Regions from separate parts of the Marinomonas dokdonensis genome, predicted to be linked through region 1. Evidence: predicted binding sites of a transcription regulator. Region 1 holds the regulator's gene; each other region holds the start of a gene.
The links. The regulator FNR, encoded in region 1, switches genes on or off when oxygen is low (the NO sensors DNR and NnrR bind a similar motif). The targets are predictions, from matches to a motif close to TTGATNTANATCAA.

Region 1 (6,081 bases):
ACTTGATTGAATTGCGCCATGAAACTACTGCTGTGACCAGCGCCAGCACCATGAGATAACCATATTGTCGGTTCTTTCAAGACGATTTTCCTCATTGATATCTCATAATTATAAAGCCATCCCTATGTTTAGGCACGGGTTTAACACAAGATGCTGGGCAATATTTTAAGAGTGACAAAGTCTTGACCCGCGTCAGCGTCTAATACCCCAAAGAGTCTTAAGATACTCATATGATTAATTAAGGGTATTTAACAATGTGGGATCAAAATTTAATCGAAAAATATAATGTTTCAGGACCAAGGTACACATCCTATCCAACGGCCTTATCTTTCGATAAAGATATAAAGCGGATTTTACTCATCGATAAGATGATGACTTCAGCGTCTCGCAGCTTAAGTTTGTATTTTCACATTCCTTTTTGCGCTCACCTTTGTTACTACTGTGCATGCAATAAAATAGTGACAAAACAACAAAGCAAAGCAGATGAATATCTTGAGCTGTTAGAAGAAGAGGTTCGCTTAAAAAGCCTTATCCTAAATGATACCAATAGAGTGACCCAACTACACTTTGGGGGCGGTACGCCAACATTTTTAACGGTAAATCAGTTCAAAAAGTTATTTGCTATCATTGAGCAATATTTCACTCTCGATACTAGTGGCGACCATGACTTCAGTGTTGAAATTGACCCCCGCCAAGTAAGTTCAGAGCACATTGATTTGTTAGTGTCTAAAGGCATTAATCGTATCAGTATTGGCGTACAGGACTTTGATCTTACTGTACAGAAAGCCATACACAGGGTGCAAACTTTTGAACAAATAACTGAGCTGATGCAGCTACTGAGACGAAAGCAAATTAACTCAATTAATTTCGACTTGATTTATGGGCTACCCTATCAGAGTTTAAATAATTTCAACCTTACCCTAGATAAAGTCATTGCCCTGAAACCTGACAGAGTGTCGGTCTTTAATTACGCTCACTTGCCCGAAAGGTTTGCTCCACAAAGAAGAATTGATTCAGACACTTTACCTGATGCTAAATTGAAGCTTGAACTACTTGAGTTGGCAACAAGGCGCTTATTAGAGGCAGGCTATGAGCACATTGGAATGGATCACTTTGCAAAACCTAGTGACCCTTTAGTCACCGCTAAGTTACAGGGACGATTGCAGAGGAATTTCCAAGGTTATACCACTCATGCAGAAACAGCCCTAATTGGTTTTGGCTGTTCAGCCATTAGCGATATTAATGATGCTTTTGTGCAAAACCATACGGATATGAATCTTTATAAAAACAGTATTTTGAATGGCCAATTACCTATTGCAAAGGGCTACATTAAAACTCAGGATGATATTATTCGTCATCAAATTATCATGCAGCTTATTTGCAATCTAAACCTTGATATTAGTGCTATTGAAGCTTGTTATGGCATTTGCTTTAAAGATTACTTTGCTAACGAGGTGTTATTGCTTCAACCCATGATCGATGATGGTATACTAAATATTAATCTCACCTCATCGTCTTACACGTTGTCTGTATCAGCATCTGGCCGCCAAATAATACGATGTATATGTATGGTTTTTGATAAGCACTTACCCCAAAGAACAGCTTATTCAAAAGTAATCTAGTAGGAACACGGAGATAAGTATGTCTAGTTCGTCCCTAACACCTAAATTCAGCAGCCAGTTAACTGCCCAATGCCAACAATGCAGCTTGAGTGCTCTATGCTTGCCGATTGCTTTGGCAGATGAAGACATTAATAAGCTAGATAAAATCATCGAAAGAAAGCGCCCTCTAAAAAAAGGCGATGTTTTATTCCGTCAAGGGCAGAGTTTTGATGCTGTGTATGCTGTACGTACTGGGACACTAAAAACCTTTAATATCACCAGTACCGGTGAAGAGCAGATTACCGGCTTCTACTGCCCAAGTGAGTTGCTTGGTTTAAGCGGTATAGATACGGACATTTATCCTGTTTCCGCAAAAGCCTTAGAGACGACTACGGTTTGCGAGATTCCATTTACCCATCTAGAAGAATTGTCATCACAGATCCCTTCTCTAAAGCGCCAAATTTTCAAAATAATGAGTCGTAAAATTTCTGATGACCAACAAATGATGGTGCTTTTAGGGAAGAAGAATGCCGATGAAAAGGTCGCTTCTTTTTTATTGAATTTATCAAACCGATTTGAAAAACGCGGTTATTCCGCTGTCTCTTTCCGACTGTCTATGTCACGCAATGAAATCGGTAACTATCTAGGCTTAGCGGTTGAAACCGTTAGTCGAGTCATCACCCGCTTTCAAAAAAGCGGTTTAATCAAGGTTGAAGGTAAGGAAATAACCATAATCGATCTGGTTGAGGTTCAAAAACTCGTAGGTATGCACAGCGACTGTGGTAGAATTGATGCTATTTGATAATAGTAACAAGGTTTAGAAGTATTATGATCTACGATGATTTTTACATTAAGTCATTAATTAAAACAGTTGAAGATTGGCCAAAAGAAGGCATTAGTTTTCGTGATATTACACCTATTTTTAGCGACCCAAAAGGCCTAAGAATGGTGGCGGATGCTTACATTCATCGCTATATTGATAGTGATATCAGCCACATTGCTTGTATTGATGCTCGTGGCTTCTTGATTGCTGCTATTATCGCTTACGAACTACAAAAGCCCCTAATTTTGATCCGTAAAAAAGGCAAGCTACCTGGCAAAACGATTTCTCAGAGTTATAAGCTTGAGTACGGTGAAGCAGAACTTGAAATCCAAGAAGGCTCTGTTAAGTCCGGTGACCAAGTGCTGTTGTTTGATGATTTGATCGCCACAGGCGGTACATTGTTCGCAGCAATTAAACTACTCAAGAGCCAAGGTGCTTCTATTAAAGAAGTGGCAGCGATTATTGATCTACCTGACCTTAACGGCAGTCAATTATTGCGTGAATCCAATGTGCCAGTATTTAGCTTATGCGCCTATGAAGGCGAATAAAGAGAAATAAGTACAAATAAAAAAGGTGGCCTAAGCCACCTTTTTTATTATCTAAATTTTATCGAAAAACTTAGAAGTCGACTGTTGCACCAACTGAAATGCCAGTATTGATGTTTTTATGTGTGCCATCATCAAAAACAACGACAGTTTTTCCGTAACGGACATAGGCTCTAGCATTTCGCATGGTCATATATTCACCACGGATTTCATAAGTATAGGTATGATCTAACTCTGTCAACGTTAAAATCTCTGGTGAGTAATAGCCAGAACCGTAGATACTTAAACGGTTAGCTTGTGGAAGGGTATAGCGATACCACCCACCCAATCCAACGGCTGCTGCCAGAGTATTCTCATCGTCCTCTGTATCTGTATCAATTAGAGAGCCACGTACTCCTATCCCAGCCTGTAATGGACCATTTGGTTCCGCATCCTCAACACCAATTCCTACGTAAGCAATACTGGAGTTAGAATCCTCATCGTATGTACCACCACCGCTAACAGCAAAATTACCAAAATTTATGGTGGCATCACCGTTAATTATGTCATTGGTTAAGTTAACGCTAGCATTTGACGCGCTTACTAAAGTAGAACCTGTTAATCCGAAAGCGACTAATAGAGCTTTTTGAAGCTGGGTCATTTCTATCTTCCTATAATGAAATAATGTTTAATTTATTTAAGGCGTCTTCGCTTTGTTTTAAGTCTTTGAAGTCAAAGAGTTCCGTATCTGCTAAATGTGATGGTACTACATTTTTAATGGCAGAGAACATAATGTCAGTACGACCAGGGTATTCTTTTTCCCAAGTGTTGAGCATGTCTTTCGCAACCTGGCGCTGTAAGTTTTCTTGAGAGCCACACAAGTTACACGGAATAATCGGATACTCTTTGGCTATCGCAAAGGCTTCAATGTCTTTCTCTTTGCAGTAAGCTAATGGTCTAATTACCACATGCTTGCCATCATCACTTAGTAGTTTTGGTGGCATGGTCTTTAATTTACCACCAAAAAACATATTCAAAAAGAAGGTTTCTAGAATGTCATCTCTATGATGACCAAGGGCGATTTTTGTCGCACCAATTTCTTCAGCGAAACCGTATAAAGAGCCACGTCTTAAACGAGAACATAGACCGCATGTGGTTTTACCTTCCGGTACAATCTCTTTTACTATACTGTAAGTGTCGCGTTCTAAAATATGGAAATCCACTCCAAGCTCTTCTAGGTACGCAGGCAAAATATGCTCAGGAAAGCCTGGCTGTTTCTGATCTAGGTTAACGGCAACAATGCTAAAGTTAATCGGCGCACTGGCTTGTAGGTTACGTAAAATATCCAACATGGTAAAAGAGTCTTTACCACCAGATAAACACACCATTACCTTATCACCATCTTCGATCATATTGAAATCAGAGATTGCTTGCCCTGTCATTCTACGAAGACGCTTTTGTAACTTATTTAATTCTAACTTTTCTTTGGGTCGACTCGATAAATCCATCATAATCACGCTGTAAACGAAATGCGGCTATCTTACTATAAGCTCGATATAGCCGCATTAAAAAAGCAGTAAAAACTGGCCCAAGAAGCAAAATGCCAGCCTTGTTGAAAATATATTAATCTGCAATTACAAATTCTAAGTTTCTCTTGCAGAGCTTGCACAAATATTGAGTTCCCTTTAACGCTCTATTATGCCTTTGCTTACTGAAAATATGTGTCTGACAATCGCAAGCATAGTGAAAAGATACTTTAGGGGGCTTAACTTTAAAGGTGTGGGTACGCTCTGCTGGCGTGTCAAAGACCTTTTCCATCACAGCTCGCCATTCCTTACCATGGGCGGACGCTTGTCGAGAATAGATTTGATGGACAATAAGGTGAGCGACTTCGTGGGGAACGACTGTTTGCAAGAATTTTGCTGGATCCTGCTCATACATGTAAAGATTGAAGCGCAGTTCATTTTTTTCTAAATAGGCTGTTCCAGCAGCTTTGCCTCGTTGCTTTAGATTCATGCTCGGGCGCTTAAACCGTCCTTTGAAAAAACGATCGGCTTTATCGAAGCAGATGGAAACCTGCTGACTGATTTCGGTATACGCCTTTTCTTGCTGATCATTCATCCTAGCCCATCACTCTTGAGCACTTTCTGGTTCACAAAACTGTTTTTGTAAAGAGTCCCAATAAGGGTTAATACTTTCTTTGGACAAGCCAGTCAGTCGACTCATTGACGCGCTGGAATTTGGCTTATGCAAATACACTTGTTTAAGTTGTTTTTCATTGATTTGTAGTTCGGGATGAGTATATCGCCAACGCATTAATTGGTACCAGATAGCCGTATCTGTGTTAATGCTTTTATCATCCATAAAGGGATAAAAATGCTCTTGTGGTAATAAAACCTGATGTTCGCCTTTTAGAATCAATCTTGCTTTTTCCGTAAGGTGTACCATAAAAACATTACCTGTAGACACCCTCAGGAAACCATAGGCCAGTAGATAACGGATAACAGACTTCCATTGTATGTCCGTAAGTTCGCGTCCTTTGTTAAATAAGGACAGCTTCTCCGCCTTGATGTCAGTAACAGCCTTGGTTTTTTTGCCCACTAATACTTGAATGATTAAACTAAAAGGCTGAAGCCCTTTGGTATGATAAATTAACGACAATATTTTTTGCGCAGCAATCGTCATATTTTGTTCGGCTTTCGGTGTCAGACAACGTTCGCAGTGGCCACAATTGTTAATATCTTCCCCAAAGTGTGCCATGAGGTTTTTTCTACGACACCCCCTACCCTCTAACACCTGAAAGAGATCCAGCAATTGCTGTTGGTTTTTATCATTGTCTTCATTGCTTGATGAAGTTAGCTGCAAGGCCTTCATCATATCCTGAAGTCCGTATAGGAGCAGACTTTTGGCTTTTTGACCATTTCGACCGGCACGGCCGACTTCCTGCAAAAAAGCTTCTGGACTATTAGGGAGATCCATATGAACAACAAAATCAAGATGAGCAATGTCCACCCCCATACCATAGGCAGTAGTGGCCACCAAAATACAACCCTGTTTATTTAACAAAGCCTGATGACTTTGATGCTTTTCAAATTCACTCATACCTGCATGGTAACAGTGACTGATAAAGCCA
Region 2 (6,081 bases), on a different contig from region 1:
GAGCTTCAATGCCCTTAATCACTTTAACTTGGCCATTAGTCTCCAATCGTTGAGCGTCTTGAATCGGCACAGGGTTAATCATGTCAACATTGCCCGCCAACAAAGCAGCTACCGCCGTGGCAGGGTTTTGAATAGGAGTGAAAACGGCTTCGGTGATATTACCGATATCTTCTCCCCACCAGTCGTTATATTTTTTCAAACGGGTTTCTAAGCCAGGTTGGCGCTTATTCAGCTCATAAGCCCCTGTACCATTTGCCTGTAATGTGGCCGCATTGCCCGCTTCTTTGTTCGGAGACTCAGCGCCAATGGACTTCGCCCAGTCCGCATCCATAATCATCCAGTTAGCAATACTGTCTGGGAAGATAGGGTTTGGCGCTTTCGTTATGAAGTCCACCGTATAGTCATCAACCTTTTTAACCATAGAGATGGGGGCAAACCAGCCTTTGGTATCCGCCGCAGGGGATGATGCACGCTCATAAGAGAAGACCACATCATCCGCATTAAAGGTCGCACCATTATGGAAAGTCACGTCTTGGCGCAAATGAAAACGCCAACCTTCCCCTTCACCTATGGGTTCCCATGAGGTCGCCAAAGCAGGTTCGATGGACATGTCTTTGCCACGACGCACCAAGCCTTCATAAACATTATTTAAAAAGCCTAAAACTGGGGTGGAAATGACCGCATGAGGGTCCATAGTTTGAGGGTCTGTGGTGCCCGCCCACTTAAGAGTGGTGGCGTGGGCAGAGGATGACAGGGCAATAGCTAAGGCGGTACAGGTAAGACGGTTCAACATTCTATCTCCTAAAAATAAACAATATAGGCATACCATGACAAAGAACTAAGCGTCCTGCCAATGTGTCTCATTTACCTATTGATGCTCTAACTAATAACCTACTTTCGTAAGGCTGTAAATTTTTAGTCGATATTTTGTCAAAAAAAGCCCTTCACTCCCAATCTTAGGGTTAAAAAACAAGTATTTACCGAAATAAAGCCTAAGACATGCCTAATAGGCTTCGGATATGACAACAGGCGGCGCGCCCTAAAGCGTCCAACTGATAGCCCCCTTCCAGAACAGACACAATACGCTCTTGGCTGTGCTTTTTCGCCTGAGCCATCAAGCCATCTGTGATCCAGGCAAAGTCGGCATCGGTGAGTCTTAGTTGGCCCATTTCATCCGCTTGGTGGGCGTCAAAACCTGCAGAAATTAAAATCAACTCCGGTTGAAATTGCTCTAAGGTAGGCCATAGTTTGTCATTGATGGTTTGTCGAAACAGCTCACTGCCTGTACCAGCCTCTAATGGCATGTGCAGTATGTTGTCATGGCTTTCCCCTGGATCGTTATAGGGGTAGAAAGGATGCTGATAACTTGAGGCATAGAGAATCCCCTTGTCCGCTGCCACGATATGCTCAGTACCGTTACCATGGTGTACATCAAAATCCACTATGGCGATACGTTTGAGTTGGTATTTCTGTTGGGCATATTTTGCCGCCACAGCAATGTTATTGAAAAAGCAAAAGCCCATCGCTTGATTCGCTAAGGCATGATGGCCGGGAGGGCGCACGGAACAAAAAGCATTATGGCAAGCACCTGTCATTACCAGATCGACCGCTTGCACCGCAGCGCCTGCGCCATACAAGGCGGCATCTAGAGAATGGGCCATTAGCACGGTTTCAGGCTCGATATTAAAAGTATCCGGACCATGGGGCGCTTGAAGCTCTGCCACCTTGGCAAAAATTTCCTCGACATAGCTTTGCTCATGGGCGGCCAATAAATCAGCCATTTGTACCTTTTCTGCTTCGTGCCAGCGTAAAAAGTCCAACATTTGTCCCGCGATCAAACGATCATGGATCGCCCCAATGCGTGCAGGAGATTCTGGATGGTCGTCTCCCATTTGGTGTTTTTCACAAGCATCATGGGTGATGTAAGCAGTGGTCATCTTGACTCCGATATTATTTTTGTTGTCCAAGGCGAAAATTAAGCAAAGCGAATCCTTGCTGTGTATCTAAGCATAAAGTCGATAAGACAGACTATCCTACAATAGTCTACAATCGCTAAAAGCCTTTATTCTGGGGAGAGTTATTTGAGCCAACATGCACTAAACGCACTGCTCGCACCTAAGTCGATTGTGGTGCTCACAGGAGAAGACGCCCATGACCCTATCATGCTGGCTTTGTTGCGTGCGTTGCTCAATGGCAATCTCGCCAATACCTTGCACGTGGTGGGGGTCGAACCGGATTGGCCAGCGGCTAAACGTCCAGAGATAAACCCTCAACAAACACCCAATCGGGTACGCCATTTTACCAGCCTAGATCAGCTCACCCAGCCTTTTGACTTGGCGATTCTCGCCGGCACCAGCAGTGAGTCCATGGAAGAAATTATCGCCGCCTGTGGACGTGCACACATTCCTTCCCTGCTGATGCTCACTTGGACAGAAGATAAAGCCGAACAACTTGTGCCGCTATTACGAGAACACAATGTACGCCTGTTGGGGCCGAACAGTTTTGGCATTTGTCGGCCAAAACAAGGGATTTTTGCTTGGTTGGGTTTAACCCCTCCCTTGGCTGGCCGTCTTGCCTTAGTTTCTCAGTCCGGCACCATTGCAAGCGCCTTGGTGGATTGGGCGAATTGGCAAGGCATTGGATTCTCTCAGGTGGTGGCCATGGGCTCCCCTGTAGATGTGATGCCTTCGCAAGTCCTCGACTATTTATCCAATGATTTTGAAAGCCAAGCCATCTTGATGTACCTACAAAAAGTCGGTAACCCTACTCGCTTCTTGAGCAGTTTACGGGCCACCAGTCGCACCAAACCCGTTGCCGTGGTGGCGGAACACAGCGTTGGGGCTGATGAAAGAGTGCTCGATGCCGCTCTACGCAGAACGGGAGCGGTCCGAGGCCGACGCCTAAATGATTTGGTAGCCGCCGCTTCCGTGATGACCAACGCCAGACGTATCCAAGAAGGCTCTTTGATCATCATAGGTAACGGTGCAGGCCCAGGTGAATTGGCCGCCCAGCGAGCCGCTGAGATTGATGTTTCCTTGCTAACCCCAGATCAAGCGTTACACCAAAAACTCGCCCATATTGTGGATGATAGAGGACAAATCGGCCCTGTCACCACTGTGTGGGCTAACTGCGAAAGTGATGTCTTTGTGAACCTTGCGGACACTGCCCTCAATGATGAGCAATGTAACGCTGTGCTACTGATGCTCAGCCCTACCGCACTGCTGGACATGTCATCTTTTTATCAGCAAATCATAGATTTACATGCCAAACAGAAAAAGCTGTTGATGGTGTGTCTACTGGGTGGCGGTGAAATGATCGCCATTCGTACTCGTATAAATGAAGCGGGCATTCCAACTTTTCGCACCCCAGAATCGGCCATGGAAGGTTTCCAGTTTTTACAACAATTCCAACGTAACCAACGACTGGCTAAGCAATCTCCTGACAGCCACGCGATTCGTAAAAGAATCGCCGTTGACCAAGCCAGAACCCAATTACAAGCTTTACTCAAAGAAGGTCACTTAAACCCTGACAAAGACTTATTAAAAGCCACCTTTGAGCTATTTAATATCCGTCTCGCCGCACGCCGACAAGGCAATAATTTACTCAAGCAAAGCCTGCATCTAAGACTGCTTCAAGACCCGGTATTTGGTCCTGCCATTGGCTTAAGTTCCGGTAGTAACCACAACATATGGCAACACGAAGTGATTGGCTTACCACCCCTCAACACACTATTAAGTAAAGACTTACTATCACCTTTAGGCCTTTCAGAAGGACACCCAGAGCTGGAAAGATTACTTTTAGATCTCTCTACGCTCATTTGTGAATTGCCAGAACTACAGCAATTAGAAATGGCAAACATTCGCCTCCATGAAAATGGCAGTGTTTACGCGGACTTAACTGCCCAACTGGGGGATTGCCAACACTTACGTCGTTATGAACATTTGGCGATTCAGCCTTATCCAAGACAATGGGTCAGTCACTATCCATTGCGCAATGGATTGGACTGTACCGTGCGCCCAGTGCGTCCAGAAGATGCCCCCATGATGGCGAATTTTGTGCGCAGCATGTCGAAAGAAACCCGCTATTTCCGCTTTATATCCAACCTTTCTGAACTTACCCCGCGCATGCTCGCCAACATGTCACATATTGATTACGACCGTGAAATGGCTTTCATGGCAGTCACTGAAATCGACGATCAAGAAGTGCTCATTGGCACAGCACGATACAGCGACAATTTTGATGATAAAAGTTGTGAATTTGCCGTGGTGCTCGGGGATGAATATCAAGGCATGGGGCTGGCCTCTTATTTAATGCGTCAGCTCTTCCTCTCTGCAGCGGCAAAGGACATTCAGGTGATGAAAGGCATAGTCTTGTCAGAAAACAAACACATGATTCAGTTTTGTCGCAAACTTGGCTTTAAAGTGATCCGCGATCTCGACGACTTAAGTCAGGTGGTGGTCACCATCAACCTCAGCGCAAGCTTTATTGCAGAGGTACAAGCCTCTTTGCAAGCATCAGCATAACCCGCCCAGTTACGCCTCTGAGTTATAGCTAATATTACCCCGCTTAGGCGCCCAGCATCATTATGGACAAGGCTACAATATCTTCCTTAAAAGCTACACGCTAAACGCCTTTTAGATAAGGTAAACTAGCGGCACATTCTTTAAAGGAGTAACCATCATGACTTACCGTACTATTAAATTAGTCAAACGTCCTGAGACCAAAATCACTGAAGATATTTTTGATATTGTCAGCCAAGACATCCCACAGCCAAAGGCTGACCAAGTACTCATCAAAATGACTCATTTGTCTCTAGACCCTGCCATGCGCGGCTGGGTAAGTGCTGACGAAGACAGCTACATTCCACCGGTTGTCCTAGGGGACACCATGCGTGCCAGTGGTTTGGGAGAAGTGGTCGCTTCCAATAATAGCCAATTCCCTGTGGGCACCCGTGTGATGGGCTTATTAGGCCTGACTGAATACGCCATCAGTGACGGTAGCAACATCAACCCTATCCCTAAAGAAATTCCAGCGGAGGCCATTTTATCCGTAATTGCTCTACCAGGTATTACGTCATACCACGGTTTATTTGAAGTGCTAAAACTTTCCTCCAGCGATGCGGGAAAAACCCTCGCCGTCACCGCTGCAGCGGGTTCTGTCGGCTCTTTGGTCGGCCAGATGGCGAAGAATCTAGGTCTTAAAGTGGTGGGTGTGGCAGGTTCTACCGAGAAATGCCAATGGCTCACCGACACCCTTGGCTTCGATGCTACGCTAAATTACAAAGACGCAGACTTTGCTGAGCAGCTTGCATCGGCTACCCCAGAGGGAATTGATTTCTTTTTCGAGAACACTGGCGGTGCCGCCCAAGGGCCAATTTTCAACCGCATGAATGCCCATGGTCGTATCGCTGTTTGTGGTTTGATCGCAGAATACCAAAAAGAGCAACCAGATCCTGGCCCTAGCTGGCTTAATATCATTAAAAAACGTCTTATGATTCAAGGCTTTACTATGCCTGATCATTTCCATCGTATCGGTGAATACAGCCAAGCCTTAGGGGGCATGCTGGGCAAAGGGGAATTGCAATATCGTGCCCATGTTATCGAGGGTATTGAAAGTGCTACGACTGGCATTAACTTGCTGTTTGACGGTAACAACCAGGGCAAATTGATCGTTAAATTATAATCAGGATTTAGCGACAAAAAAACTCGCAAGGCGCCCCTTGCGAGTTTTTTTGTATTCGAATCAATGTGCTGGATTATTTACCCGTAGCACGAGATACGTATTCGCCAGTACGAGTATCAACACGCAAAACTTCACCAATGTTAATAAACAAAGGAACGCGAACCATAGCGCCAGTGGTTAGGTAAGCAGGTTTAGAGCCACCGTTTGCCGTGTCGCCTTTCAGGCCTGGATCTGTTTCTGTTACTTCTAGTTCAATGAAGTTTGGTGGCGTAACCGCCAGCGGTGTACCGTTGTATAGAGTAACAACGTACTTTTCTTGCTCTTTAAGCCAGTTTTTCGTGTCCGCAATAGCGTTCTCATCCGCAGCGTGCTGCTCAAACGTGCCATCTACCGCCATGA
Region 3 (6,081 bases), on a different contig from region 1:
AAAGATGAAGAGATAAAAAGCTCTTATATTTTAGAATGCCCGAACTGCTTATCAGATACCTTTGTCATCCATGACTCGATTGACACTTGTTATTCATGCTCTTACAAAGAAGAGTTTAGAGACTGCCCTCATTGTGAGAACTTATTTTTCAGCTCCGAGCTTGAGTCGATCCATAATCATTTTGATATTGACTATTGTGAAGGCCTAGCAACTATTCATAATTCATATGGTTATGATGATATTGACGTTTGCTCAGATTGCGCGCAAAAAATAGCTCAAGATATCGAAGAAAAAAGATTACAAGAATTTCATAACGATGCCGAATACCACTACTGGATGGAGAATAATTAACTCCTTCTCACAAAATATCACAATCTATACCGCTCTATTTTCTTGATCAGCCCTTGTCGTGAAATACCAAGTTGTTTGGCGGGTTGAGAAGTTGTGAAACTACCGTAACCCGTTGGCTAGACAGGAACATGGCACAGTTCAGCGACTTTTCGCGCTTGCGCGTGGAGCGAACGTGCTATGTTACTGTCAAGCCTCCCAAATCAGACGTTTCTAACTAACAACCCAAATCAAAAGCTTCTGTCTAGCTCCCCGAATCAGTAGTAATCACAGCCCATACCGCTCTATTTTCTTGATCAGCCCTTGCCGTGAAATGCCGAGTTGTTTGGCAGCTTGGGTGCGGTTGCCTTGGTGGTGTGTGAGGGCTTGATGGATCAGGCGTATTTCCAGCTCTCGTACTTGCTCATCCAAGGTGCCATCACTGTTTGTTGCGTATTCACTAGGGTGAGATTGAGGCAATTGCACTACTCGGTTTGGGTAAAGCAGCTGAATGTCTTCCATGGTGATGCGCCCCGTAGGGGAAATGGAAGCGACGCTTTCTAAGGCATTTCTGAGTTCTCGTACATTGCCTTGCCAAGTTTGGTCGCGAAACCATTGCATGGCCTCTGGTATAAGCTGTAGGCTTCGCGATTGTTGGTTTTCTAAGTGTTTTAAAAACGCCTGTAGCAATACTGGTACATCTTCCAAACGCTCGGTTAACGCTTGGGTTTCAATGTTCACGCCTTTAATTCGATAATATAAATCTTCCCGAAAGCTGCCCGCTTGCACCTTGGCAAACAGGTCGGCGTTGGTTGCGGATACGACACGAATGTCGATGTGCTTTTGCTCTCGCCCGCCCACAGGAAAGAAGGTGCCTTCTTGTAGCACTCGCAGTAATTTTACCTGCATGGCCAAGGGCATTTCGCCAATTTCATCGAGAAATAAAGTACCACCATCAGCCAAGCTTAATAGACCAACCTTGTCTTTTTCCGCACCGGTAAACGCGCCTTTCACATAGCCAAACAACTCACTTTCCAACAGTTCAGCGGGTATAGCACCACAATGAACCGACACAAATGCCTTGCTCGACCTGTGGCTCATGTCATGCAAGGCCCGTGAAATCACCTCTTTGCCCGTGCCCGACGGCCCAGTGACCAATACACGCACATCGGTGGGGGCAATGCGCTCAATCAGGCCACGGATCATTTGTGCATTCTGGGAATGACCAATATAGGTTTCTGCCCCTTGCACCTTGGCGGTGACCTGTTTTAGCTGGTTGAGCTCTTTTTCTAGGGTATGTTTGGTAATCGCCCGGCGTACCACCACGGCCAATAATTCTGGGTCTATCGGTTTGGCGATAAAATCCCAAGCCCCAAGCTCTACGGCTTTAAGTGCTAACTCACGATCCGCATGGCCTGTAATGATGATCACTGGACGGCCAGCAAACAACCCCATGGCCTGTAATGTCTCTTGTGGGTCAAAGCTTGGCGGCATAGATAAATCGAGCAATACCAGATCCGCATCAAACTCTGCAATGGCCTGCTCGGCTTGCGCTAAGCTGCCAGCACTGCGCACATGGTAATCGTGTTTGGCCAACCAACGACCAGCCAACTCACGAAAAGCCGGCTCATCATCCACTAATAAAATACGTTGCTGGCGGTGGGAATTTTCCGTCATGTTATTGCCTTATTAATCCGCTGAATGGGTTGGTTGAGGAAAGCTCAGTTCAAAGGTGACTGGCCAATGGCAGTCACTACGGTGGCGAATACGCCCGCCGTGGGCTTCTAGAATACGACGCACAATGGCTAAACCTAAACCACTGCCGCCACTGCGTTTGGTGACAAAAGGCTGAAACATTGCCTCCCCTTGCATACTCGGCTCAATTACAGGGCCATTGTTATGCAGCTGAATCACCACCTGCTGAGCTTGTTGTTCGGCGCTGATTAGCAACTTGCCATCGGGCATATCCCTCACATACGCGAGGGCGTTATCGATAAGATTAATGAACACCTGCTGCAAGCGCTGGAAGTCTCCTGCTAGGTGTAGGTCATCTGCAATACGAACCTGACAATCCACCTGCTGGGTTTCACTTTGTGACAGCAGATTGTTAACTAGTGCAGCAAGGGGCACAGAAGAGATTTGCAAGTGCAAGCCGCCAGAATACACCAACATATCACTCACCAGACGATCGGCTCTTTGCAGCTGAGTTTGAATATGCTGACGTGTGTCTGCTGGGCTGTCGTAGGCCGCCATGGCAATAATGTTTAACGGGTTTCTCAACTCATGGGCCATGGCCGCAGACAGGCGACCGAGTTCTACTAGGTGTTGTTCATCTAGGCGTTTGCGCTCTGCGGCGGCAAGGGCTAGGGAACGCTCTAGCAAGCTACAGCTGGTGGAAAATAACGAGCCGAATACCTCCGCGGTTAGGCGCATACCCGGGCTGGCATCTTCCCAACCATGTAAGCTGAATTGCCAGCCTTGTTCGGTTACTGACACTTCCAGAGTTAAGGGGCTAGAAACTGTCGTGTCAGTCGTTTCGGCAGGTGGTGACCAAGGTGTTTGCGCTAACGCCTCTGCCGCTTCCGTACCATGAATCTGAATGGTCACTTTGCGCAACACTTGTTCTGATAGTAAGCGCTCACCTATTTGATTAAGGCTCGGCCAGTCATGGGCGGCTTTTAGTTGGCTCGACCAAGCTTCTAGAAGCTCTTCACTTAGCGTTGCGCCGGGGTAAATTACACGAGAGATAATTCGAGTTAGTGGCCGATGGATCAAGGAGGCCACCACCAGCATGAGCAGAGAATAAAACCAGAGCTGCCAGCTAGGTACATTGGCCAAGGCTTGCAAGCCTAAGCGGGCAGACACCACACTGATCACAGCAATCAGACACAGCATGACCAACATCATTGCCAGCCAGAGCAAGGCGCGATTAGCAAAGGCGTTTACAGACAAAATTTGATAGCGCACCACGCCGTATACCAACAGCAACAAGTAACTGGGCAGCAATAGCATGGGGTAAGGAAACCAGCTTATTCCAAAGGATGGAAACACAAAGCTGGTGGCCAGTAATAGCCCCCAAGCCCCCACCCCAAACATGGCAAGAATGGAGCGTTTTTTGTTGCCTTGGTGGCGCAACCAGCCATACAACAGCACCCCATGGGCGAGCACACCCACCAGCACTGTGTAGGCTAAATTAAAGATACCAGCATCGGTAAAAACAAAAAATGCCCGAGTGTCGTGGGTGTTTACCGTGCTGCCCCCTTGCACCCACCAGCTGTGCAGCACCACCAAGATGCTGGTCAGATAAACCAGCCACAGATACTGCCCCAAACCTTTTAACCATGGGCTTTTCACCTGTCCCGCGTAGACAAAACGAATGGCAAAATGCAGGAAAAATGTCGGCATTAATGGGTTCGCCAAGACGATGAAGATCCCTAATGTTTCCATGCCTTGATAAAGGGCCACGTGGCCAAAACACCAGATCGCCATCATGATGGCGAAGCCCGCCAGAGCTTGTAAATCCGCTTGTTTTCGTGCTCTCCACAAGAGCCAAACAGCTACAAGAAAGCCGCAGATACTAGAGATCAGCATGGACACTTCAAAGATTAAGGGAATCGCCATGGGTGTAAACCTTGTTTACATGATAAAAACAAAAATCGTAAACCCATTTTACACAGCAAACAAGCAAAAATAAAAATATCAAATAATTTCAACAACTTAAAAAAATATAAAACTTGGCTTAGCGTTTGCTCTTACCTATTTATATTTTTTGATCTATCTCAAGCTTTATCGAATTAATAGGAGCTACCCCATGAATATCCCTTTTCTTATGACAGAGATCATCGCGCTTTTTAGCATTATCAGCTTGGCATTATTGCCCCTAATATGGCGTCAAGCCTACTTAAGAACACGCACTAAGCGCTCCTAAAACAATGCTTTTATACACACTATTTTTTAGCACGATCACTTTATTAACAGGTTTATCTCATGGATCTTGATGTTGCTCTTTTGTCGCGATTGCAATTCGCTTTTACGGTGAGCTTCCATATTATTTTTCCTAGCATCACCATTGGCCTTGCCACACTGATCGCTATTTGGGAGGGCATGTGGCTGAAAACTCACAACCCCTATTATTTACAGCTGGCGAAATTCTGGATTAAGCCCTTCGCGATCACTTTTGGTATGGGAGTGGTGTCTGGCATTGTGCTGTCTTATGAGTTTGGTACCAACTTCTCAAAATTCTCCGAAATGACCGGTGCTGTGCTAGGCCCGCTAATGGCCTATGAAGTACTCACGGCTTTCTTTATGGAAGCGGGTTTCTTAGGTGTAATGTTATTCGGCTGGCAAAGGGTCGGCCGTAAGCTGCACTTCTTCTCAACCCTAGTGGTGATGACGGGCACATGGTTTTCGGCGTTTTGGATCATAGTTGCTAACTCTTGGATGCAAACCCCTACTGGCTATGAAATCGTCAATGGGCGCTTTGAGGTGACCAGTTGGTTTAAAGTGATATTTAACCCTTCTATGCCCTATCGTTTAACCCATATGGTGATAGCATCACTGATCACCGCAACCTTTGTGGTTGCCGGAATCAGTGCTTACTACTTGTTGAAAAAACAACACACCACATTCGCCAAGAAAGGCCTATCCATGTGTATGTGGTTTGCCTTAGTGCTCACGCCACTACAGGCTTGGGTGGGGGACATGCACGGTCTTAATGTGCGTGAACACCAGCCGGTAAAACTCGCCGCTATGGAGGGCATCTGGCCTGCCGTAGAAGAGAATGTACCTCTGCTGTTATTTGCTATGCCGAATATGGCAACAGAAACGAATGACTTAGAAGTCGGCATACCTAATTTAGGTAGCATGATACTCACTCACACTTGGGATGGCGCCGTACAAGGCCTGAAATCTGTCCCTGCCGAAGACAGACCCAATGTACCACTGGTGTTTTGGTCATTCCGCGTCATGGTGGGCATAGGGTTCGGCATGTTAGGCATCGCCGTCTTGGCGCTGATATTACGCCGTAAAGATCGACTCTTTAAAAACAAAGCCTTTCTTGGCCTAGTGACTCTGTTTACCCCCATGGGTGTGATTGCCGTGCTGGCGGGTTGGTACGTGGTGGAAGTGGGACGCCAGCCGTGGATTGTTTATAACCTAGTGCGTACCGCCGATATAGTATCGCCTCTGCCAGCGGAACGTGTTCTCTTCACCTTGGTGATGTTTGTCATTATTTACACCTTACTACTCGGGGTTTATCTGTACTTTATGCGCAAACTTATTAAAAAAGGACCGCCGAGTATGGCCACATTGGAGCAGCAGTTAATCGGTATGAAAGCACCCGGTTATGCCTTGGCTTGGGTTAAGAATCTGAATCATAAAGATCAAGGAGCAAACTAATGGATTTGCCACTGTTTTATTTTCTCGTGCTTGGCTTCGCCATTTTTATGTATGTCTTGCTCGATGGCTTTGATCTGGGTATCGGCATTCTCTACCCTTGGTTTCATCAAGCAGGCGAGCGAGACCATCTAATGCGTTCTATTTCACACGTGTGGGATGGTAACGAGACTTGGTTGGTGTTCGGCGGGGTGATCCTATTCGCTGCCTTTCCAGCGGCTTATGGAGACATAACGTCTATTTTCTATTTGCCGATTATGCTGATGTTGTTTGCGCTGATTTTTCGCGGCGTGGCCTTTGAATATCGCTTTAAGTCAGATACTTCGCGCCCCTATTGGGATCTGGCCTTTAGTGCTGGCT
Region 4 (6,081 bases), on a different contig from region 1:
GCACCACCTGCGGTAATAAACCAGACCTGATTACCATCCCAGTGAGGGGCTATCGAGTTGATCATGATACGACGTTCGTAATCAGTGTGACCTATCACTTTCAACAGGCTACCAACTCCCATGTCGAAGCCATCGGTCACTGCAAAGCCAATCAGTAATACCCCAACCAGCACCCACCAAATTAACTTTAAAAATTCGTAATCCATGTTACACCTCTGTCTTCGCGTGTAGCTGAGCGGTTTCTTTTTCTAATGCGTAGCGGCCCGTATGCAAGCTTGATGGACCTTGCTTAGAGAAACGTATCATTAGGTACAATTCGGCAATTAGGAACACGGTGTAAAGTGCTGTCATGATACTCATGGTGGTCCAGATTTGACCGGCAGTTAGATTTGAAACCGCCGCATGCACTGGCAATATTTCACCAATCGCCCAAGGTTGACGGCCGTATTCCGCAACGAACCAGCCTGTTTCACAAGCGATCCAAGGCAGGGGCAAACACAGCATAATGGCTTTAAGAAACAAACGGTTTTGACCGATACGACGACGAGCGTTTTGATAAAAGGCGGCGGCAAATACCACTAGCATAATAAAGCCACAAGCAACCATGACACGGAATGAGAAGAACAAAGGCGCGACTTGCGGAATGGAATAATCTACCGCCTGATCGATTTGCTCTGCTGTGATTTGATTAAAATCTGTATTGTAAGCTGTTACCAGTAGCCCATAACCTAGATCACCTTTTACTTTTTCAAAGTTGGCAATCACTAAGTCATCCGCTGCACCTGAACGTATTTTTTCCAACAATTGATTGGCATAAATGCCGTTGATGATACGTTGGCGATTATGCTCTTTCAGCTCTTTCAGGCCGGTTACTTCTTCCGTTAAAGAACGGGTGGCGATCAGGCCCATAAGCCCTGGCACTCGTAACGCGTATTCCGTTTCTTCTAACTCTTGGTTAGGGAAACCAATGATAGTGAAAGGCGCTGGCGCTTCATGGGTTTCCCACTCAGCTTCGACCGCAGCTAATTTAACCTTTTGCACTTCACCCAACTCGTAACCGGACTCATCACCCAAGATGATGACACTTAACACAGACGCCAGACCAAACGCCGAAGCAATGGCGAAAGAGCGACGTGCGAAGGCTAGATCACGGCCTTTAAGGAGATAATAGCTGGACACTACCAGCACAAACATCGCCCCTGTGGTGTAACCGGCTGAGACTGTATGGACAAACTTAACTTGTGCCACTGGGTTCAATATCAAAGCGCCAAAATCCACCAGCTCCATACGCATGGTTTCATAGTTAAACTCTGAGCCTACAGGGTTTTGCATCCAACCATTGGCGATCAAGATCCACAAAGCGGACAAATTGGAGCCTAACGCTACCCCCCAAGTCACCATCAGGTGCTTCACCTTGCTAAGCCTGTCCCAACCAAAGAAGAACAAACCCACTAGGGTTGATTCAAGGAAGAAAGCCATTAACCCTTCAATCGCCAAAGGCGCGCCGAAAATATCCCCCACATAGTGCGAGAAATACGACCAGTTCATACCAAACTGAAACTCCATGGTAAGACCTGTGGTCACCCCGAGTGCAAAGTTAATACCAAACAACTTGCCCCAGAACTTCACCATGTCCTTGTAAACTTGCTTACCAGTGATTACATAGACAGACTCTATAATCGCCAGCAAAAACGCCATACCTAGCGTCAGGGGAACAAACAAAAAGTGATACATCACCGTTAACGCAAACTGTAACCGCGAGAGGTCCACGACCGCTTCATTTATCATAATGACTTCAACCCATACATTTGATTGAGACAAAGGCGACTTCAGACATCTTTTTCATACAATGTTCTTTTTGTACAGCGCCTCACCGTAGCCTTAACATTAAGGCCTACTATGAGCGTGGATTATCTGTGAAGGCATCGAGCAGAACATTGCCCTGTGTCAATTTTGTAGATCAAGATAAATTGAGCCTCTAGGTATGTGTACAAAGAAACAAAATAAATACATAAAAATCATAAACTTAAATAAAAACCATCCCCGATCACCATTTATTGACCCAGATCAAACAAAGTGTTTACAAATAAAAACGCCCCCTTACACCACCCTCTAATTAACTGGGACACACACCTTTATACCCACCTCACCTGACTAACATCTAACTGGGACAGGCATCTTTATCTCTACACAAACTATCAGGCAGACACCCTTTTCAGCGGAGGAAGGCAGCTGTTTAATGGAGCGAAAGGGTTAAGCTGAGTTATTTGTATGAAGAAGAAAAATAAATAAGGAAATTACTAAAATGAAAGCGCAACAAAGGCTCAATTTAACATTGAATGCCTATAAGGACTTAGGTTGCTTTCTGGCTTGCTAAGCGAACAATTGACTGCTCTTTGGACTAGCCTTTCGCCGTTTATGATGACATTGGCAATAATGACTCACTGATTGTTCTTGGCCAACCACACTCCCTGTTCGTTCTTCAAATTTTATGGCGATCGACAGCCAGTTTTCTGATGATATATTGAGTCGCTTCAAAATAGGCAAGAGCTCAACATTGATGACTCCATCTTTTCCGTATTTCACTATTCTTCCCGTCATATCTAGGAGTTCTAGATAATCCACTAAATTAAAAGGCAGACCACTGGGTATGTCTTGCCTAGGATTACCCACAAAAGGATACAATGCTTTAGGCTGATAGCACTTTTGTGCACAGGCTACTCGTTGTTTAACACTGGTATAATCCGAATCTTCTGGCGTTTGGCAGATGTCAGAACGGATTGGATTTAAATCTACATAAGCCATGCAGGAGATTAAGGCCGCCTCATCCAACAAAGCTTGCGATTTGAATCGACCTTCCCAAAAATGACCAGTGCAGTTGTCTTCACTGTTTGCTTTGCGAGCAATAGGCTCATTCAATTCTTTCATGAACCAACTAATACTTATTAGACGAGCTCGATAAGTATCTGCAAGGTTTTCAACAAGTTTAAGCGTATGTTCCGGTAATGCCTCACCTCTAACATATTGTTGTGTAAAGAAAGTTCCTCTGTGTAACCTATGCCAGCGGTCAAGTACTTCTAGTGTGGACCAATTCTTAACTGAATCTTCGTCTACGTGGAGAACTACATGCAAATGGTTGCTCATTACTGCGTAAGCACAAACATCGATAGAAAAAACGCCTGCTAGAAACAATAAACGCTTTTCGACCCAAGCACGCCGATGTTCGTAACTCGTTCCGGTTGCAGAATCCTTCCCGCATAAAAAGGCTCGTCGAACACAACGAGAGACACAATGATAATAGGGAGTATCTTCTAAACAGATTTTCTTGCTCCTTGAAACCGCCATGACTCTCTCCTTCCTTGGAATAGCAATTAAGTATAGAAAAGATTTGGAAATAATCAGGGGAAAGTTTTGAGAGCTGATGATGCCTGGTCTGGAATGATGCCTGTCTGATAAATAAGAGAGTTAGTAACTGACTTTTTGGCGTAGGTTTTTGGTTTGGCCTTTTTGTTTTTTCTTTTCGATACGCTTTCGCTGGGAAGATTTAGTCGGCCGGGTAGCACGACGAGCTTTTTGTATTTTGGTTGCTTCTAGGATCAAGTCTTTTAAACGATTCAAAGCATCTTCTCTATTGAGCTCTTGGGTTCGATGCTGTTGCGCTTTTAAAACAATGTCGCCTTCTTTGGTGAGGCGGGTATCTTTTAACGATAACAGTCGCTCTTTATAGAAAACAGGCAGGCTGGAGTTATGAACGTTAAACCTTAGATGTATCGCTGAAGAAACTTTATTAACGTTCTGACCACCTGCTCCCTGGGCTCGAATAGCCGTCAGTTCGATTTCATGCTCGGGGATGGAAACGTTGTTAGAGATTTGTAACATAAGAGCTGCCAATAATAATCAGCCCTTATGATAACAAATTATGCCAAGGCTCGGGGCTTTGTTTCCTTAGGGCTTTGGCTGTGCAAGCAATTCCATAAATTTGGCTTCCACTCGCCCTCCAATCATTCTTACCCTTTCTGTTGCTTTATCGATAAATGCTTGATCGTTAAGGACACTTTCATCCAATGCATAATCCGCCTGAATATCACCAAGATAAAGCAAACCATCAAAGAGCTCCTTAGTACGGGCATTCGGAGCTTGCATGGCCTGTAACGCTCCTTTTGCTTTAGCAAAATCTTCCACAAATACACGCTCACCGATCATGCTCTCTTGCATATCAATAAAACCTGGGATTATTGCGCCTTGTGAACTGAGCTCTGTCATTAAAGTCGGCTGAATAAGCGGCCAAATCGCATAAACATCGTAGCCATACTCCTCTAATTGACTGACCAAGGGTCTTCGGGCAACAGCAAGGTTAGTCGCAATCTCGTCACTCAAGCTTAATGTATGAAATGCACCAAACACCATGAGGGCTTTTTCGTCTTTTGCTAACCTGCTGCGGATTCGATTTACATAGCCTGAGACCTTGTTTTTAGCGAGCTGCTGCCATGCCTGGCCTGAATAGAGTTGTTGCCAATCGAATGCGGCTTCAGCGAGGGTTATGGTGATTTTCTGGTCGCTATCTTGCTGTAAGTTGTAATCACGAATGTGCTTAAAAAAGTCCCCGTATACTTTCGGTGTCCAAGCAGTGAAATATAAAGCGTCCTGCCACACTTGTTTGATTTCTTGATCCGATACCTCGCCCCCCATTAGATAGCGATCCAACAGAGCTTGATGCTGAGAGTTACCAAACTCGACAATAATATGGCGTACCTGTTGGCTAAATTCAGGCTGAGTTACTAGGCCAGTTATAAACCCCATTACCTCAGGATAAAAGTGCGCATCTCCGATGGCCACTACTTGGTGCTCTTCAAGCTTGGTGAATATTTCGCTCATTCCCGGCTTTACTTGCTGAGCGATCGAAGCCGCTGTTTTCTGTGTTTCAGCATTCACGTTAATATTTCCTAATACACCCATCAACATCATTATTTGTAGAATTTTTCGCACTTGTCTCACCAAAGCTAATAGAATCAATTCTCAAATAATAACAATTATCAAAGCGTAATTCTCGCCTTAGACAAACTTTTCTCACCTTACAGATATCGTTAAAGCCGTTAGGATCGGTTACACTGACTCTCTTGTATTCATCTATTGTTTTGGAGCTTTAAGTGACTCAGTTTCGCCCTTGTATCGATCTTCACCAAGGCAAGGTAAAACAGATTGTAGGTGGTAGCCTTAATGATAAAGGTGCCAAAGAGAATTTTATCAGTGATTATGATGCGGCGTATTACGCAGCCTTGTATCGCGAGCATAATTTGACCGGTGGTCATGTTATCGCCCTCGGCAAAGGCAACCAAGACGAAGCCATTAGCGCATTACGCACCTACCCTAACGGTCTACAATTTGGCGGCGGTGTAAAAGCCAATAATGCTGCAAGTTACTTAGAAGCAGGTGCTTCCCATGTTATTGTGACTTCCTACCTATTTAAAGACGGTGAGTTTTCTTGGGATAGACTCGACAAAATTAAACGAGAAACCGGTGTAGACCGCCTTGTTTTAGATCTAAGCTGTCGACGTACTCAAGATGGTTGGTACATTGCAACTGACCGCTGGCAGACCATTACCTCTACCCAAGTCAACCAAGAAAATTTAGTTGAGCTGGCTAACCACTGTGATGAGTTTTTGATTCATGCCGCAGACGTAGAAGGCCTACAAGCCGGTATTGATGAAGAACTTGTCAGCCTACTTGGTCAAGACTGCCCGGTTCCAGTTACTTACGCAGGGGGCGCTCGCTCACTTTCAGATCTGAAAAGAGTTCATACTCTATCTCAAGGGAAAGTGGATCTCACCATAGGTAGTGCATTGGATATTTTTGGTGGTGCCGGTGTCACCCTCGACGAATGCATTCTTTTCAATCAAGCCCAGCAAGCTTAATTCTGAGCCCTTATTTGTTCTAAGCTTTACAACAAATAAGGGCTATCTCCCCGTGTCGTACCTCGACATGCCAAGGCGCATACCTCATACTTAGCGTTTGTATTATTTATTATTAATCTCAGGATTATTTCATGCTGTCATATCGTCTTGGCCTTTTGCTGTTAACTCT

Region 2: ACUM5Y_RS03515 (histone deacetylase family protein) is a predicted target of FNR. The motif match lies at 1,993-2,006, and genes of this name have one in related genera.
Region 3: ACUM5Y_RS15270 (cytochrome ubiquinol oxidase subunit I) is a predicted target of FNR. The motif match lies at 4,097-4,110, and genes of this name have one in related genera.
Region 4: ACUM5Y_RS05400 (cytochrome ubiquinol oxidase subunit I) is a predicted target of FNR. The motif match lies at 2,058-2,071, and genes of this name have one in related genera.

What each region holds. Positions count from the first base shown of each region.
Region 1 covers NZ_JBRAND010000004.1:272,272-278,352, forward strand. Annotated here, with positions in the region: gene ACUM5Y_RS12105 (alpha/beta family hydrolase) at 1-95, opposite strand, end outside; gene hemN (oxygen-independent coproporphyrinogen III oxidase) at 255-1,622, shown strand; gene fnr (fumarate/nitrate reduction transcriptional regulator Fnr) at 1,642-2,403, shown strand; gene ACUM5Y_RS12120 (adenine phosphoribosyltransferase) at 2,430-2,972, shown strand; gene ACUM5Y_RS12125 (YfaZ family outer membrane protein) at 3,043-3,609, opposite strand; gene ttcA (tRNA 2-thiocytidine(32) synthetase TtcA) at 3,620-4,459, opposite strand; gene ACUM5Y_RS12135 (SprT family zinc-dependent metalloprotease) at 4,572-5,069, opposite strand; gene ACUM5Y_RS12140 (RecQ family ATP-dependent DNA helicase) at 5,079-6,081, opposite strand, start outside.
Region 2 covers NZ_JBRAND010000001.1:750,081-756,161, forward strand. Annotated here, with positions in the region: gene ACUM5Y_RS03510 (ABC transporter substrate-binding protein) at 1-793, opposite strand, end outside; gene ACUM5Y_RS03515 (histone deacetylase family protein) at 993-1,937, opposite strand; gene ACUM5Y_RS03520 (bifunctional acetate--CoA ligase family protein/GNAT family N-acetyltransferase) at 2,082-4,523, shown strand; gene ACUM5Y_RS03525 (NADP-dependent oxidoreductase) at 4,681-5,682, shown strand; gene efp (elongation factor P) at 5,756-6,081, opposite strand, start outside.
Region 3 covers NZ_JBRAND010000008.1:49,836-55,916, reverse strand. Annotated here, with positions in the region: gene ACUM5Y_RS15290 (hypothetical protein) at 1-351, shown strand, start outside; partial or broken gene ACUM5Y_RS15285 (helix-turn-helix domain-containing protein) at 369-437, opposite strand; gene ACUM5Y_RS15280 (sigma-54-dependent transcriptional regulator) at 616-2,004, opposite strand; gene ACUM5Y_RS15275 (ATP-binding protein) at 2,017-3,948, opposite strand; gene ACUM5Y_RS15270 (cytochrome ubiquinol oxidase subunit I) at 4,315-5,724, shown strand; gene cydB (cytochrome d ubiquinol oxidase subunit II) at 5,724-6,081, shown strand, end outside.
Region 4 covers NZ_JBRAND010000002.1:185,110-191,190, reverse strand. Annotated here, with positions in the region: gene cydB (cytochrome d ubiquinol oxidase subunit II) at 1-206, opposite strand, end outside; gene ACUM5Y_RS05400 (cytochrome ubiquinol oxidase subunit I) at 208-1,788, opposite strand; gene ACUM5Y_RS05395 (transposase) at 2,374-3,345, opposite strand; gene arfB (alternative ribosome rescue aminoacyl-tRNA hydrolase ArfB) at 3,466-3,879, opposite strand; gene ACUM5Y_RS05385 (hypothetical protein) at 3,946-4,986, opposite strand; gene hisA (phosphoribosylformimino-5-aminoimidazole carboxamide ribotide isomerase) at 5,148-5,912, shown strand; gene ACUM5Y_RS05375 (hypothetical protein) at 6,044-6,081, shown strand, end outside.